One region of the Lysinibacillus sp. AR18-8 genome, then DNA from elsewhere that is predicted to be linked to it. Evidence: riboswitches for the same ligand, from Rfam matches in the RefSeq annotation. Region 1 holds a riboswitch; each other region holds the start of a gene.
What was found. Region 1 has a riboswitch for cobalamin ahead of cobT (nicotinate-nucleotide--dimethylbenzimidazole phosphoribosyltransferase). Riboswitches for the same ligand answer to the same signal wherever they lie in the genome.
Positions count from the first base shown of each region.

Region 1 (5,366 bases):
CGCAGTGATTACAGCTTTACGTATTCTTTCCTATATGATGAAGTGGCGCTTGCCATTACGAAAGTTAAATCGTGCATAAACACCATTCAGCCAATGACCAAAAATTAAGTCATTGGCTGTTTTATTGTTTTTATCTTTTTAACAACTGCATTGATTCTTCTAAAGTCGCCATGTTTTTCATCATCGAGCAAGCTGCATCTAAAATAGGAAAGGCTAAGGCTGCTCCAGAACCTTCGCCTAAACGCATATTCATGTGCAACATTGGTTCAATGCCTAGTAAGGCAGCGGCAATTTTTGCCCCTGGTTCCTCTGAAGCATGGGAAGGAATGATATAATCGATTACTTTTGGTTCGAGCTTATAAGCAATGAGGGCTGCTATAGTTGAAATAAATCCATCAATGACAACGGGTTTACGATGGGCAGTAGCGCCAAGAATAATACCTGTCATCGCCCCTATCTCTAACCCTCCAACCTTAGCCAGAACATCAATAACATCATTTGGATTAGGCTGATTTAAGGTAATTGCTTTTTCAATAACTGCCGCTTTATAGGCAATGCCTCCTTGGCCTACTCCTGCACCAAACCCCGTTACTTCGATAGGGTTGCATCCCGTCAAAACAGCTAATATCGCAGCACTTGGTGTTGTATTGCCGATGCCCATTTCTCCAGTCCCAAGTACATCAGCACCTTTTATGATTTCCTCAGTGGCCACACGGATTCCTACTTCTATCGATTGAATGGCTTCTTGTTTGGCCATAGCTGGACCTTGTGCCATGTTATCTGTACCATATTTAATTTTATGAATAATGACACCTGCATCAAGTGGAATATCTTCTTTTACACCCACATCTACTGTGACCACCTTTGCATTGGTAATCCCCGCAATCGCACAAACGCCTGTACCCCCCTTAGGAAAATTTAATGTTTGAAAGACCGTAACATCTTGTGGATTCGTGGTTACACCTTCCTCGCAAACACCATGATCTGCAGCACAGACAATCATCACTTTTTTGTCGACCATCGGATATAATTGTCCTGTTATACCAGAGAGCTGTACGGCAAGTGATTCTAGTTTACCCAAGCTACCTGGGGGCTTACAAAGCGCATCAATCCGCTTTCTAGCTTGCTCCATACTTTTCATATCAGCCCCCTGAATGTTTTGAATCGTGTCTTGTAATAATTGCATGATTATTTCTCCTCTCGTTCTCATTAAGACAAAATAAAAAGTCTGTAGTTTATTGTCATGACAAATAAACTACAGACTTTTCCATCATCTATATCTTCTAAAGCATGTAGGCAGGTCTCCTGGCTCAAGTTCAACACCTCATAGTACCTTCCCAGCAATTTGCTAGTGGCATACACTATGAAATTCCCTTATACAGTGGCGGGTCCGCTAAAGCTTTTCACTTTATTCCCTATTCTCCCTAATGGGCACCTATTGCTTTTATGTAATTATGTTAAATCTACTTTACAACTTTTTTAGTGTCAAGAGGAAAAAATCTTTTGAGTGTTAACTTAGTACATACTGCTATTCACAATATAAGCTATCAAGAGCTTGTCACAATAAATGAATCCTTCACTTGATTCCTAGTCTTCCATAATTAGTGCTTTTTAGAATTCTCTATGTCTAACACTCGGCTTGTACAAAAATCCATTACTGAATCAATTGCCATAACAAGTAAACTACAGACTTTTCAATCATCTCTACCTTCCATAGCATATGTTCTGCCAATTCACTGAGTAATGTTGAACATAAAAGTTGAAATCTTAATAATCTGTTCAATGTAAACATAAATTATTTCTATGATTAAAATTAGGGTAAGTATCAATAGTAAAACGATGAAAAGTTAGGAGTAGATACGATGAATGCAAAACAATTAAGAAACGCTATTGCTGAAACCTGTGAAACGCACGATAGCCTCTATGCCAAACTCGTAAAACCGATCAATCAGTTGTTAATCAATATCGACGCTTCGATCAGTGAAGAGACAGCAAATAAAATACTAGAAAATTTAAAGTTATTTCATAGTGGTGATAAATACATTACGGAGTGTCATTTCGAGGAGAGTCAAAATTTCTTGAAAGATGGCATTGAGCTTCTCCAAAAAGGGGATTTGGCGAATGGAGCACTACAAATTTATGGAGCTGGTCTAAACTTTGCTAGTTATGCTTCAAAAGTGCAGGGACAAAAAAATGTTAATATCTACAAAAACTTTGAAGAGAATTTTAATTTTATCATGGATGCCTTGAAAAAATAATCATGAAAAAAGAAAGAGTGTATACTCTTTCTTTTTTCATGATTTATTTAAATTCTAATTCTCCATCATAAGCCAGCATGCCGCCTTCAAGGTTTGTTACATCAAATCCTTGTGCCTCTAAGTAAGCACACGCATTGGCAGAACGAGCTCCAGCCTTACATACAATAATATATGGCTTTTCTACATCTAATTCCTCTAAACGTTCAGGGATAGTTCCGAGTGCAATATGTTGAGCACCTGGGATCATGCCATGGGCTACTTCATCCTCTTCACGTACATCGATAATATATAGGTCCTCATTTGCATCTAACAGATCTAATAATTGTGTTGTTTCCATTGTTTTCATAAACTTTGTCCTCCAAAATATCAAATTCCACTATCATTATAGCTTGTAGCAAAAAAAACAGCCAGTGTGAGAACACTAACTGTTTAACAAACTTATTATACTTCTGTCTCTAAAAACTCTATTTGTTTTGCTGGTACGAATGTAGAAATGGCATGCTTGTAGATTAGGTGCTGCTTATTTTCAGCATCAAGTAGTAATACTGTAAAATTATCATATGATTTCACAGTCCCTTTTAACTGAAATCCGTTTAACAGAAATACAGTTACAAAAACACTGTTTTTACGTAGTTGGTTCAAGAACGTATCTTGCAAATTGATTGATTTCATCAAATAGCCTCCCTACTAACTTTCTACCTCTTCATTCCTATAGTAGCACGTTCTACCAATTTATCAATTAGTAATTTTTAGAAATTTTTCTTTATTCTTATAATCGATCATCCGGCGTAATAAAATGGACATCCATTTTATTACGGAAATAAGTAAGCTGTCTTTTTGCATAGCGACGGGAATTTTGTTTTAAGCTATCAAGGGCTTCCTCTAGGGTACATTTGCCATCTAAATAATCATATAATTCTTTATACCCGATGGCTTGTATAGACTGTACTCCACGGATATTTTGCTGCCATAATCCCTTCACCTCTTGCAGAAGACCATTTTCCACCATTAAATCAACACGACGATTAATACGGTCATATAGCACGTCACGGGACATGTTTTGACCTAGCCCTAAAATAACATGGTCGTAAAGGGGTACTTCCCCTCGATTTTGCGCTTCCGCTGCTTTTGATACACCGCTTAATTCCAGCATTTCTAATGCACGAATAACACGACGTGTATTGTTTGGATGGATTGTCTCCGCTGTTTGAGGGTCTAGTTGTTTTAGTTTGTCATGCATTGCCTCAGGGCCAAGCTTTGCTAATTCCTCATAGTAGGCTTTTCGTGCTTCTTCATCTACTTTTTCATCAGTAAATTGGAAATCATAGAGGACAGCTTGTACATATAAGCCAGAGCCTCCTACTATTATAGGTAATTTTTGACGAGTTTGTATTTCCGCGATCTTCGCACGTACTAATTTTTGATAATCTGCTACCGAAAAAGATTCTGTAGGCTCTAAAAAGCTAAGTAAATGATGAGGAACGCCCTCCATCTCTTCTTCGGTAATTTTAGCTGTCCCAATATCGAGCCCTTTATAAACTTGCATGGAATCACCATTAATGACTTCACCGTGATATTTTTTTGCCAGTTCAATGCTTAATGCCGTTTTACCTGAGGCAGTCGGTCCCACTATTGCTACGACCTCTGCCTGCTGCAATTTAGTTTCTATCATATTTTTCTAACCACCGTAATAAAACTTGAAAGACCGCTTCTTGATTGTCTTCATTTAAAATTTCATGTCGTTTATCCTCGAATAAATAAACCGTTACATCCTCTACACCCACCGCTGCTAACTGTTCAGCAACTTTGTAAACGCCTAGCCCCTGTTCACCAACCGGATCTTTACTGCCACTAATCAAGAGAATAGGGAGGTCTTTTCTTACTTTTGCTAATTCTCTTTTACGATTTAGTGTGGCAAAGCCAGTTGTCAAATCCACGAAAAATTGATTCGTTGGAATAAAGCCACAATAGGGATCATCGATATACTTTTCCACCTCTTGTTGTACTGAACATAACCAATCATAGGCAGTCTTCGGATTAGGAAATTGCTTATTAAAGCTACCAAAGCTCAATTGATTTAACAGCTTACTTTCAGTTTCTTTTCCTAGTCCCTTTGCTAAAGCCTTGGCTACTAGATTTCCTACAGCATGCAAGGCTGTCACATTTCCAGTGCCACAGAGAATAACATTATCTACTTGCTCTCCGTATAATTGAATATAGCGTCTAGTAATGAAAGAACCCATACTATGGCCAAAGAGAATTAATTGTACATTAGCGTATGGTACGTGAAGTTGTGTAATCACTTCATGAGCATCTTTTACAACACGCTCAAAGCCGTTTTCTTCAGCAAAAAAGCCCAATGTCCCATTATATGCTGCCGTTTCACCATGCCCACGGTGATCGTGCATCGTCACAACATAGCCTGCTGCGTTGAGTGTTTTCGCAAATGTTAAATAGCGACCACTGTGCTCTGCCATGCCATGCAAAATGTGAATATGTCCAATACATGGCGTCGAAGGCTCCAATGTTCGCGTGAAGACAAATTGATCATCCGACATTTGAATATAACGCTCCATCCCTTACTCCCCTTCTATCACAAAATTTGTTGCATCGTTAATGGCTTGCTCTAATTCAGCAATATATCTATTTTTTTGCTCCTCTGTATAATTTAAGCGTTGTTGCATCACCTGAATCACTTGCTGTTTATAAAGCTTTACTGCTTCAATATCGAAGTATAATAAACCAGTCCGACGGATAAAGAAGTCGCTTGGTGTATAGACCATTTCGGCTTCAATGCCATACAGTAGCATCGCATGTAAGGCAAGAGGCATTGTACTACCATGTTCATGTAAAAATTTCACCCGATCAAATAAGGCATCTACATTCGTGCCATACTTTTGTACGAGATGCTTGGCTTCATCATAATTTAAGCCATATTGTACGCCTTCACGTGCTTTATAGGCAATATAGTCAGGGAAATTAATAGCGTTAATCCCCTTTGCACCAGAAAGTGCTAGCTCACGTGTTAAACAGGCACTTGCATGCTTGTAGCGACGGGTCTTCACAATTTTATCCACAATCGTTTCAGCCATTTGGCGATAGCCCGTA
Region 1 is NZ_MDGU01000005.1:73,882-79,247, reverse strand. Features, by position in the region: gene BFM98_RS03890 (trimeric intracellular cation channel family protein) at 1-79, shown strand, start outside; gene cobT (nicotinate-nucleotide--dimethylbenzimidazole phosphoribosyltransferase) at 131-1,186, opposite strand; cobalamin riboswitch at 1,279-1,454, opposite strand; gene BFM98_RS03880 (hypothetical protein) at 1,863-2,258, shown strand; gene BFM98_RS03875 (rhodanese-like domain-containing protein) at 2,302-2,604, opposite strand; gene hfq (RNA chaperone Hfq) at 2,700-2,930, opposite strand; gene miaA (tRNA (adenosine(37)-N6)-dimethylallyltransferase MiaA) at 3,028-3,930, opposite strand; gene BFM98_RS03860 (alpha/beta fold hydrolase) at 3,917-4,834, opposite strand; gene BFM98_RS03855 (glycerol-3-phosphate dehydrogenase/oxidase) at 4,838-5,366, opposite strand, start outside.

Region 2 (5,366 bases), on a different contig from region 1:
TTGGTGCACCTGTTGCTTATTTATTAACGGCACAACTGCCAAGGCTACATTCGGCAGATTTGTCTTCTATGAAATGGTGGGTCTATGGTGGGGCACCGTTATCTCAAAGTGAGGTTCGGTTCATTCAGCAGGCATTCCGCACAAATAATTTGACTTGTGTATATGGATTAACAGAGGCAGGTCCAAGTGGCTCATTATTATTTGGCAAGGAGCATGAAGCAAAGGCAGGAAGTATTGGTCAGCGGGCGCCACTTGGTACAGAGTTGCGTATTGTGAATGACAGTGGAGAAGATGTAAATGTAGGCGAAGTGGGGGAAATTGTCTTGTTGGGTGAGGGCAACATGCTTGGCTACTATAAGGATGAAGTAGCTACTAATGAAGCCTTTATTGATGGTTGGTTAAAAACCGGAGATCTAGCTCGCAAGGATGAAGATGGTTTTATTTGGATGGTAGATCGTAAAAAGGATGTCATTATTTCGGGAGGTGTCAACATTTATCCGAAAGAAATTGAAGATTGTTTATTGAGCTTTGAAGGTATATTCGAGGTTGCGGTAATTGGTGTACCACATCCGCAATGGGGGGAAACTGTAAAGGCGGTGTATTCTGCTAAACAAGACATCCATGAGGAAGCTTTGAAAGCTTATTTAGAGGAGCATCTTGCAAAGTTTAAAATACCACGTATTTTTGAAAAAGTAGAAGCGCTACCACGCAATGCATCAGGCAAAATATTAAAACAAAATTTAAAGGGGCAAGAGGTGAGATAGCATGAAAGTATTACAACAAGAAGCAATGCGTACTACGAACTTTTTTACTGAAGATGACACGCTTCAAAAAATAGTGGAAATGATGTTAGATAAAGAGTTTTTATCCTATGCCCAACGAGAGTTAACAGATTTTGGTGAGCTATGTGCAGGTGATATTGATGCGAGGGCAAAGCATACAGATCGACAGGGTGAGCCTCGCCTTCAAAGATATGATGCCTATGGTGAAGAGATATCAGAGGTTTGGGTTAATGATGGCTATAAAAAAACGATTGAAGAGACATATAATACTGGGATTGTAGGTTATGTACACAAGCATATTCCGCAGCTAGGACACAAGGGGAATTATGTTTATAGCTTTGCACAAGGTTATTTGCTATCACATGCAGAGCCCGGTTTTTATTGTCCAGTAACATTGACAATGGCAACTGCCTATCTATTAGATCATTATGCAGATGAAGAGGTAAAGCAGCGTTTTTTACCACATGTGTGTGCAACAGGTGACACAGATTTATATGAAGGTGCGACCTTTTTAACAGAACGTCAAGGGGGCTCTGACGTAGGTGCAAATGTGGTGGAGGCGAGAAAGGATGGCACTGCTTATCGTCTATATGGTGAAAAATATTTTGCATCCAATGCGGGCATGTGTGGTGTAGCGATGGTATTAGCACGACTAGAAGGTGCGCCAGCAGGTTCCAAAGGCTTAACATTGTTTGCAGTTCCTTGGCGCAAAGAAGATGGAACAACAAATCATTTACGTATTCGCCGACTGAAAGATAAGCTAGGCGTTCGGGCAGTTCCCTCTGGTGAGGTAGAATTTGATGGTGCACTTGCCTATGTTGTAGGGGAGCAAAATAAAGGGATTTATTATATGCTAGAAGCACTAAATCTCTCTAGAATTTGTAATGCAGTCGCTTCAATTGGTATTATGCGTCGCGGCTTCTTAGAGGCAAAACATTATGTAAGCAATCGACATGCATTTGGCAAGCCCTTAACACAGTACCCTATGATTCAGGATACTTTAGGGAAATTTGCAGCTAAGTTGCACGTGGAAGTAGCGACAGTTTTTGATCTTATCCAATTATACGATAAAGTGACAAGTGGACAGGGAACTCAGCAAGATCTTATTATGAATCGTTTATATATTGCCATTATGAAAAAGGAAACAGCAGAGCAAGCTGTTCATTATGCTAGTGAGGCAATTGAATTACACGGAGGTAATGGCTATATAGAAGACTTTGTAACGCCCCGCTTATTAAGAGACGCCCAAGTGTTAACGGTGTGGGAGGGTACGGCTAATATTTTGGCCTTAGAACTCATTCGTTTAGTAGATAAGTTTCATGCTCATGAACTGTTTGTACAGGAGATGGAGGAACGATTAGACAAATTAGCTGACAGCTCACTAGTACAAATCGTTAAAGAACAATTGGCGAATATGTCTGTGAAACTGCAAATTTTTAGCGCTTTAGACGAGGCAACGAAAACTTTTGAATCTAAGGGTATGGCGGAAAAAATGGCTCACCTTTATGAAAGTGTCATAGCGGTTGAGTGGGCACATAAATTTGGTGGGAAATATGAAAAACTAGCGGACGTTTATTTAGAACAGACATGGTCATTAAGAGAAATGGGTGCTCAAATGAAAACAGTCCAATACTTTTCTGAAATTGTATAATGGCCGGGGAGTCGTCTTGAATGGAGGCGACTTTTTTCATTTTCATGTATAATGAAATCAACTGAATATTATAAAGGTTCTTTACTTAAGTAAAGTGAAAAGGGAAATCGGTGTAATTCCGATGCGGTCCCGCCACTGTAAGTGTGAGTTTTTTCAAATGATGCCACTGAAGATTTCGGGAAGGCTTGAAAAATCGCAAGTAGCACTAGCCAGGAGACCTGCCTTTATAACGACATGACAACCTACGAGGATAGGGTGGTGGATTTTGTATCAGTTTTTTTGGTGCGATTTTGCCCCCTCATCGATCAAAGATGAGGGGTTTTATTTTGATGTAGAATAAAGCGAAATGTCGCACGGATCAACGAAGGAGGATTCACATGAAGAAATTTTGGAAAATAGGATTATCAGCATTTTTAGCAGTAGGCTTGCTAGCTGCTTGTGGGCAGGAAGCAAAAGATAACAAGCCATCTAACGAGCAGCAAACACAGCAAGAAACAGCACAGGTGGATGAAGCAACATTCCCAATGACGATAACAGATGCCCTTGGTAAGGACATTACACTTGAAGCACCTCCTGAGAAAATTGTTTCACTTATTCCAAGTAATACTGAAATCCTTTTTGGACTAGGTTTAAATGATGAAATAGTTGGTGTTACGGACAACGACGATTATCCGCCAGAGGCAGCTGAGAAGGATAAGGTTGGCGGTATGGAATACGATATTGAAAAAATTATTGCCTTAAAACCAGATATCGTTTTTTCACACGAATCTAGCATGTCTCTTTCAGAAGAGGCTATTGCACAGCTTGAATCAGCAGGTTTGAAAGTATTTGTTGTAAAAAATGCACAAGACTTTAATGAAACATATACAACAATTGAGCAACTTGGACGTGCTACAGGGAAATTACCAGAGGCAGAAAAAATTGTCGCTAATATGAAGGCAAAAGTAGAAGAAGTTTTGTCTAAAGTCAAGGATGTTGAACCCAAAAAAGTGTTAGTTGAAGCATCAGATGAGCCAGATATTTATACAGCTGGCAATGGTACATTTATGAACGCTATGCTTGAAATGATCAATGCAGAGAATGTAGCTGTAGATGGCGATAATTGGTATAAAATTGATGCAGAACAAATTATCGCAAAAAATCCAGATGTCATCGTGGTGACATATCATTATGTACCAGATATTTTAACGAAAATACCAAAACGTGCGGGCTTTGATACGATTAATGCCGTAAAAAATAATGCGATTGTGCAGGTAGATGAAAGTACGACAAGTCGTCAAGGGCCACGTTTAGCTGAAGGTCTAGAAGAATTAGCAAAAGCAATCTATCCTGAGGTATTTAAGTGAAAAAAATAGCACTAGCCTATACATTAACATGTACGCTTCTTCTTATTAGCATCTGGTGTGGCGTAGCGATAGGCTCGGTTCATATTCCATTAGAAGTATTGTGGAATAAGGCGGTTGATGAAACAGCCGCCAATATCTTTTGGAAAATTCGTTTGCCTCGCGTGTTATTAGCGGGACTAGTAGGCGCATCTCTAGCTATTGCTGGAGCAGCTTTCCAAGGTTTATTAAAAAATCCATTAGCAGATCCATATACACTAGGGGTTTCATCAGGGGCTTCTGTTGGTGCTGTTTTAACGATCTTTTTTAGTATTTCTATACCTGTTGTCGGTTTGTATGCGCTGCCAATTTTCAGTATGATTGGTGCTATCATCACGATGGTAGTTGTTATGAGCTTTGCTAGACTCGTAGACCGCTCATTAAAAATGGAAACGTTGATATTAACAGGTGTTATTTTTAGTTCATTTTTAGGTTCCCTTATTTCATTAATGATTGCCTTATCTGGTGAAGAATTACGTCAGGTAATAGGCTGGCTACTTGGTTCTGTTTCGATGCGTGGTTGGCCATATGTCCAAATGATCATTCCATTTGTGATTGTAGGTTCAATTATGCTATGGACACAAAGACGAGAACTAAATGTTTTGTTGTATGGTGAAGAGCGAGCAAAACATTTAGGTGTTAATGTGAAGCGCAGTAAATATTTGATATTAGCAGGTGGCTCCATGCTAACTGGAGCAGCTGTAGCGGTTTCTGGCACAATTGGCTTTGTAGGATTAGTGGTGCCGCATATGACAAGGATGATTTGGGGTTCTGATCATCGCCACTTATTACCATTATCTTTTTTCAATGGTGCAACATTACTCATTATTTGCGACTTAGTAGCACGAACAATCATTGTGCCAAGAGAGCTACCAATTGGTGTTATTACGGCATTTATTGGAGCACCTGTTTTCTCCTATATTTTTTATAAGCAGCGAAGAAGCAAGGGGGTACGGGCATGATTGTTGTTGAACATCTATCAGGTGGCTATGAAGATGTACCAATCGTCAGGGACATTAGTTTTACTGTTGAAAAAGGAAAAATTCTTGGCATTCTAGGGCCGAATGGTAGCGGGAAATCCACATTATTAAAAGTAATGAGTGGTATTTTACCAGCTACTGCTGGAACCATTTCGATTGATGGACAAAATATTCTTTCTTATAATGCTCGTGCTTTGGCGAAAAAAATGGCTGTATTACCACAGCTACATGCAAATGCTTTCTCGAACAGTGTGAGAGAGGCAGTTTCACTGGGGCGCTACCCACATCAAACAGGCTTTTTCTCGAGTTGGTCCGAGCAGGATGAACAGGCTGTGCAACATGCTATGCTACAAACAGGTGTAAAGCGGTATGAGCATACACCAATGGAATTTTTATCTGGTGGTGAACAACAAAGAGTATTTGTAGCACAAGCCTTAGCTCAAACTGCAGAAATACTATTACTGGATGAACCAACTAATCATTTAGATATTGCCCACCAACGTCAAATTTTAGATATGGTGCGGAAGGAAGCCATGGAGTGCGGTTTAACAGTTGTTATGGTACTACACGA
Region 2 is NZ_MDGU01000008.1:110,640-116,005, reverse strand. Features, by position in the region: gene BFM98_RS07160 (class I adenylate-forming enzyme family protein) at 1-764, shown strand, start outside; gene BFM98_RS07155 (acyl-CoA dehydrogenase family protein) at 766-2,433, shown strand; cobalamin riboswitch at 2,491-2,673, shown strand; gene BFM98_RS07150 (ABC transporter substrate-binding protein) at 2,811-3,779, shown strand; gene BFM98_RS07145 (FecCD family ABC transporter permease) at 3,776-4,777, shown strand; gene BFM98_RS07140 (adenosylcobinamide amidohydrolase) at 4,774-5,366, shown strand, end outside.
Region 2: linked by a shared signal. The riboswitch ahead of BFM98_RS07150 (ABC transporter substrate-binding protein) and the one ahead of cobT (nicotinate-nucleotide--dimethylbenzimidazole phosphoribosyltransferase) in region 1 are both predicted to bind cobalamin.

Region 3 (5,366 bases), on a different contig from region 1:
CACACTTGCATTCCCAATAAAGACAGCCCAATTCCTAAATGTAAACGACCAAATATGGGCAGGGAGTGTATTCGTTGATGATGTAAAGGAAAGTAAAATAGATACGAGACTTGTTAATAAGAAAAAGCTAGGTAGCAATAATAATTTGCCGTAGTATGCAAGCGGAATTTTTGCACCTAAAATGATAAAAGCACTCATTACAAAAAATGTAATGAGTGAAAGTCGTTCATCTCTCATGATGAGCGTTATGAGAAGTAGTCCAAGTGAAAATATCATTTTTTCTAGCGGATGAACGGACGCTAGCTTATTCAGATAGGCATACTTATCAATGAGTAACATAATGGTTAACCTTCTTTGTGTTTGCCACGCATATAGCCGATGAAGTAGCCAATAAAGCCAGCTCCTATAGCTGCCTGTAGCACGAATAATAAGCTTTCGATTTCACCACTTGGTGGCTCCCATAGACTTTCAAACCATGGTTCATATTCCGCATTAATTTCACCAATAGCTGCTTCTGCTTCTCCATCAGCACCACCAAATTCAGCACCTTTTTGTATGAATAAGGGAATGATGGCTAACAACACAACAATTGCTAATAACAATAAATTTTTCTTCATTTGTTAATGTGCCTCCTTTGTTGAGAAAACACGTAACGTTTTTAATTCGCTAACATTGTATTTTTTCAAGAAATTCATCACAATGACCGTTAAAATTCCTTCACTCACTGCTAAAGGAATTTGAGTTAAGGCAAAAATACCTGCAAACTTTGTAAAGGATGCCATAAAGCCTCCAACCTCTGAAGGAAAGGCTAGTGCTAGTTGTACAGAAGTCACAATGTATGTACCTAAATCACCAAGCATAGCTGCAAAGAATATGGCTAGTGAAAATGACAACCCTACTTTTTGAGCCCCTTTAAAGACAAAGTAAGCAATAAAAGGACCAACAATAGCCATAGAAAAGGCATTAGCCCCTAAAGTTGTAATTCCTCCATGAGCTAATAATAAAGATTGAAATAATAAAACGATTGTTCCAATTACACTCATTGCTAGAGGGCCAAAGAGTACTGTCCCAAGTCCTACACCAGTTGGGTGAGAGCAACTACCTGTAACTGAAGGGATTTTTAGGGCGGATAGCACAAAGGCAAAGGCTCCTGAAAGCCCCAAAAGCATTTTTGTTTCAGGATTTTCATCAATGGTTTTTCGAATAGAACGCAATCCTAGAATGATAAATGGGATAGAGATCACCCACCAAAAAATAGCCCATTCGATTGGTAAAAAACCTTCCATGATATGCATGGCAAAGGCACGTTTTGGCACGATTAAAAAGGCCAGTAAAAAATAACTAAGTTTCCACCATGATAATTTCAAAAAGCTTTCCTCCTAACTAATTAATAGATTTTTAGAATATTGCGTGCGTAATTAAAAAAAGCACTTCTCCTTAGGTGGAAAAGTGCATAGCTAAAAAAGCAAATAACAGTCTCATCTGCTAAGCCGCACACCTATCCTCGTAGGTTGAAACGATCACTTATTTTTCGGCAGGTCTCCTGGCTCTAGTTCAATGCTTTATAGGTCTTCCCATCCGTTAGACAGTGACATATTCTATAAAGCTCCCTATTACAGTGGCGGGACCGCGCCGGACTCAAACCGGCTTCCCTTTTAAGCAAAATGACAAGCACTTTGCACCGAAAAAAATTCAAATTGTGAGATTTCACGACAAAGTGTAACATGAATTTCCATAAATATGCTATACCTTTTATGAAATTTTTTTAATTAAAGGTCAACGGTGAATATTCTGATAAAATTTTGTGCGCAAATTATATAGATTGTATAAATTTCATACCTAGTTCCATTCAAAATTGATAAATTTGTCATAAATTTTTAAAGAAATATTGAAATTTTAAAATAATAAGATATGATAAAGACAGTTTTCTATTTAAAATTCTAATAAAAATTTCATATAAAACGTCAATAAGTGCTCGAATAGCTCGAGATAATAGGGAAATTGGTGAAAATCCAATACAGCCCCCGCTACTGTAATAGCTGATGAAATCGCAAAGCCACTGGTGCAAACTTGGGAAGGTGCGACAGTAAAATGAAGCTTAAGTCAGGAAACCTGCTTATTTGATTGTGCATGCAAACTTTTCGGAGGGAGAAGTTGAAGCGAAAGCGGGTACCTGTATTTCATTCTATTCGTTTTTATTTGGCTTCTACAAAACCTTTACTCTTCGTTATAGAGTAAAGGTTTTTCTTTTTCCAAAAAGCAAATGAGGGGAGACAGAAGATGACAACTTGGAATTTAGAGGGGATGAAAACACATCTCTTTATTTGCAATGGCAGTAGCTGCATGAAAAAGGATGGGGAGGAAATTACCTTAGCCATTCGAGATGAGATACAGCGGCAAGCACTCGATCAGGAAATACATACGACAAGAACGCGCTGTAATGGACGCTGCAAGGATGCTTGTGTGGTAATCGCTTATCCTCAAGGAAACTGGTATCGTGTGCCATCAACAGAGCATGCTAGAACACTAGTACAAGATTTACATCATGAATCCTTATACAACGAACATGTCTTTACACTTCGTGAAGGTACATTACAGCGTACTGCTCAAACAACTGCTATTAAAGGGATCGAAAAGGTGAAAGAGGGGTAACAACATGGCGCAAAAAGGAAAAATTTTCGTAGTAGGCTTTGGACCTGGAGATTTTAAGCATATTACGACACGTGCAGTAGAGGCTTTACAACAAAGTGATATGATTATAGGCTATAAAACCTATGTAGAGCTGATTCAAGATTTAGTAAGTGCAAAATCGATTGTTAGTACAGGCATGACAGAAGAAGTGTCGCGTGCACAGGAAGCCGTTCGTCAAGCCGAAGCAGGGAGCATCGTCTCAGTAATTTCGAGTGGTGATGCAGGCGTCTATGGCATGGCAGGATTAGTCTATGAGGTGTTAATTGAGCTAGGCTGGACAGAAGCAACAGGAATTGAAGTTGAAATTGTTCCTGGGATTTCTGCGATTAATTCATGCGCTAGCATACTTGGTGCACCTATTATGCATGATGCTTGTACAATCAGTTTGAGTGACCATCTAACACCTTGGAATTTAATTGCAAAGCGTGTCGAGGCAGCTGCAATGGCGGACTTTGTCATTGCTTTATACAATCCTAAAAGTGGACGTCGAACAAGACAAATTGTCGAGGCTCAACGAATACTCTTAGAATATCGTTCGCCAGACACACCAGTTGGGCTTGTGAAAAGTGCCTATCGAGAACGTCAAGAAGTGACCATGACAACACTAGCAGAAATGCTAGAACATGATATTGGTATGTTGACAACTGTCATTATCGGGAATTCGTCAACATTTTTCTATGACAATAAGATGATTACGCCCCGCGGTTACCAACGTAAATATACTCTGGGTGAAGAGAAACAGCCATTACGTCCACATCAACGTTTACGCGAAGAAAATGAACCTTGGGCAATGAACCAAGAGACGGGAACAGCGCGAAATGACTTTACGGCTGACCCTAATGCAGGGCGCTTTAATAAACCCAGTATAGCCGCTACGCCAAAGCCTAAAAAAACAGCTCTTGAAATGGCTACAGCGGCACTTGCAATGGTAAAAGGGACAAGCGCAGTCAAAGTAACACCGAAGCTTGTACAGCAAAAAATAGAATCTATTTTTGAATTAGCAGTAAGTCCTGGTGTAGCCAATAAGTTTTTTACTCCCCAGCAAATGATGACGTTAGCGGAGGTCGTTGGGGATGAGGGGACGATGGAATACACACCAGATCATCAAATTCATTTGAAAATACCAACGACTGCCCCTGAACAGATCACAGAGAAATTACAGGAAGTAGGGTTTTTATTAGCCCCGATTGGTGATGTGTTATCACTGAAGGCTTGTGATTTTTGCTACGGTGAAAAGGCTGATTCAATACCATATGCAGAGGAAATACAAGAAAAACTAGGCGGTATGTCCTTACCGAAGACATTAAATATTGGCTTTAATGGCTGTGGGATGGCCTGTTATCGGGCTGTATTTGATGATATTGGTATCGTCTACCGCAAAAGTAAATTTGATGTCTTTATTGGAGCAAAACCAGTCGGTCGTACAGCACACGCAGCACAGCCTGTTGTAGAAGGGCTGGAGCCTGAGCAGCTGATTCCACTCATTACAGATATTATTGAAGAATATAAAGCAAATGCTCATCCAAATGAACGCTTATTTAAATATTTTAAACGTGTGAAAAAAATACTGCATTTTACGTATCAAGATATGTCTTCCAAAATAAAAGTAGAGCCAGCTCCGTGCGGCGACTAGTAAGGAGTAGAGAGATGAAAGCTATTTTATTTGTCGGCCATGGGAGCCGTTTAGCAGCAGGAAATGATGAGGTTCGTACATTTATCGAACAAATGACACCGCGTATTGATGAACAATTTTTAGTGGAAACTTGTTTCCTTGAATTTGCTTCACCTAACATCGAAGAAGGTATTACAAACTGTGTGAAAAAGGGAGCTACAGAGGTACATGTAATTCCAATCATTTTACTGCATGCAGGCCATTCAAAGCTGCATATTCCAGCGGAAATCGAGCATGCACGTGAGCATTATCCAACGATTACCTTCACATATGGTCAAACAATTGGTATCCATGATGAAATCTTTGCCATTTTACAAGATCGCCTAGCTGAAATTGGCTTTAATTCAGAACAAGAGCAGGAAGACACAGCGATTTTATTGATTGCACGAGGTGGCAGTGATCCATCTGCTAATGGTGATTTTTATAAAATCACGCGACTTTTATGGGAAAAACTACCTGTAAAATACGTAGAAAGTGCTTTTATGGGTGTCACAGATCCACGAGTTGAAGAAGGAATTGAACGTTGTGTCAAACTAGGTGCAAAAAAAATCATCATGTTACCATACTTTTTATTCACAGGCATTTTGATGGAACGCATGCATGGCATGTGTGAGAAGTTTAATGAACTTTATCCAGATTGTGATATTCAAATTGCTAACTATTTTGGCTACCATGAACGGTTACAAAATGTTTTATTAGAGCGTATTGAACAGGCAATCAACGGTACATCAACAGGTATGCAAGATCTAGAAGATTATCGCGCCTATGCGGCAGTACATGGACATGCACATCATCATCACCATCACGATCACGATCATGGACATGCGCATCATCATCATCACGACCATCACGATCATGGGCATGACCATCATGACCATGACCATCATCATGAAGAGGAGCCGGTAAAATGATTTTCATGTTAGCAGGGACAAGTGATGCAAGGGATCTAGCCCTTGCATTACAACGTGCAGGTTATGCGGTAACCGCTACGGTCGTCACTGAA
Region 3 is NZ_MDGU01000001.1:98,080-103,445, forward strand. Features, by position in the region: gene cbiQ (cobalt ECF transporter T component CbiQ) at 1-339, opposite strand, end outside; gene BFM98_RS00465 (energy-coupling factor ABC transporter substrate-binding protein) at 345-617, opposite strand; gene BFM98_RS00470 (energy-coupling factor ABC transporter permease) at 621-1,367, opposite strand; cobalamin riboswitch at 1,517-1,701, opposite strand; cobalamin riboswitch at 1,953-2,134, shown strand; gene BFM98_RS00475 ((2Fe-2S) ferredoxin domain-containing protein) at 2,281-2,652, shown strand; gene cobJ (precorrin-3B C(17)-methyltransferase) at 2,657-4,324, shown strand; gene BFM98_RS00485 (sirohydrochlorin chelatase) at 4,339-5,274, shown strand; gene cobK (precorrin-6A reductase) at 5,271-5,366, shown strand, end outside.
Region 3: linked by a shared signal. The riboswitch ahead of BFM98_RS00475 ((2Fe-2S) ferredoxin domain-containing protein) and the one ahead of cobT (nicotinate-nucleotide--dimethylbenzimidazole phosphoribosyltransferase) in region 1 are both predicted to bind cobalamin.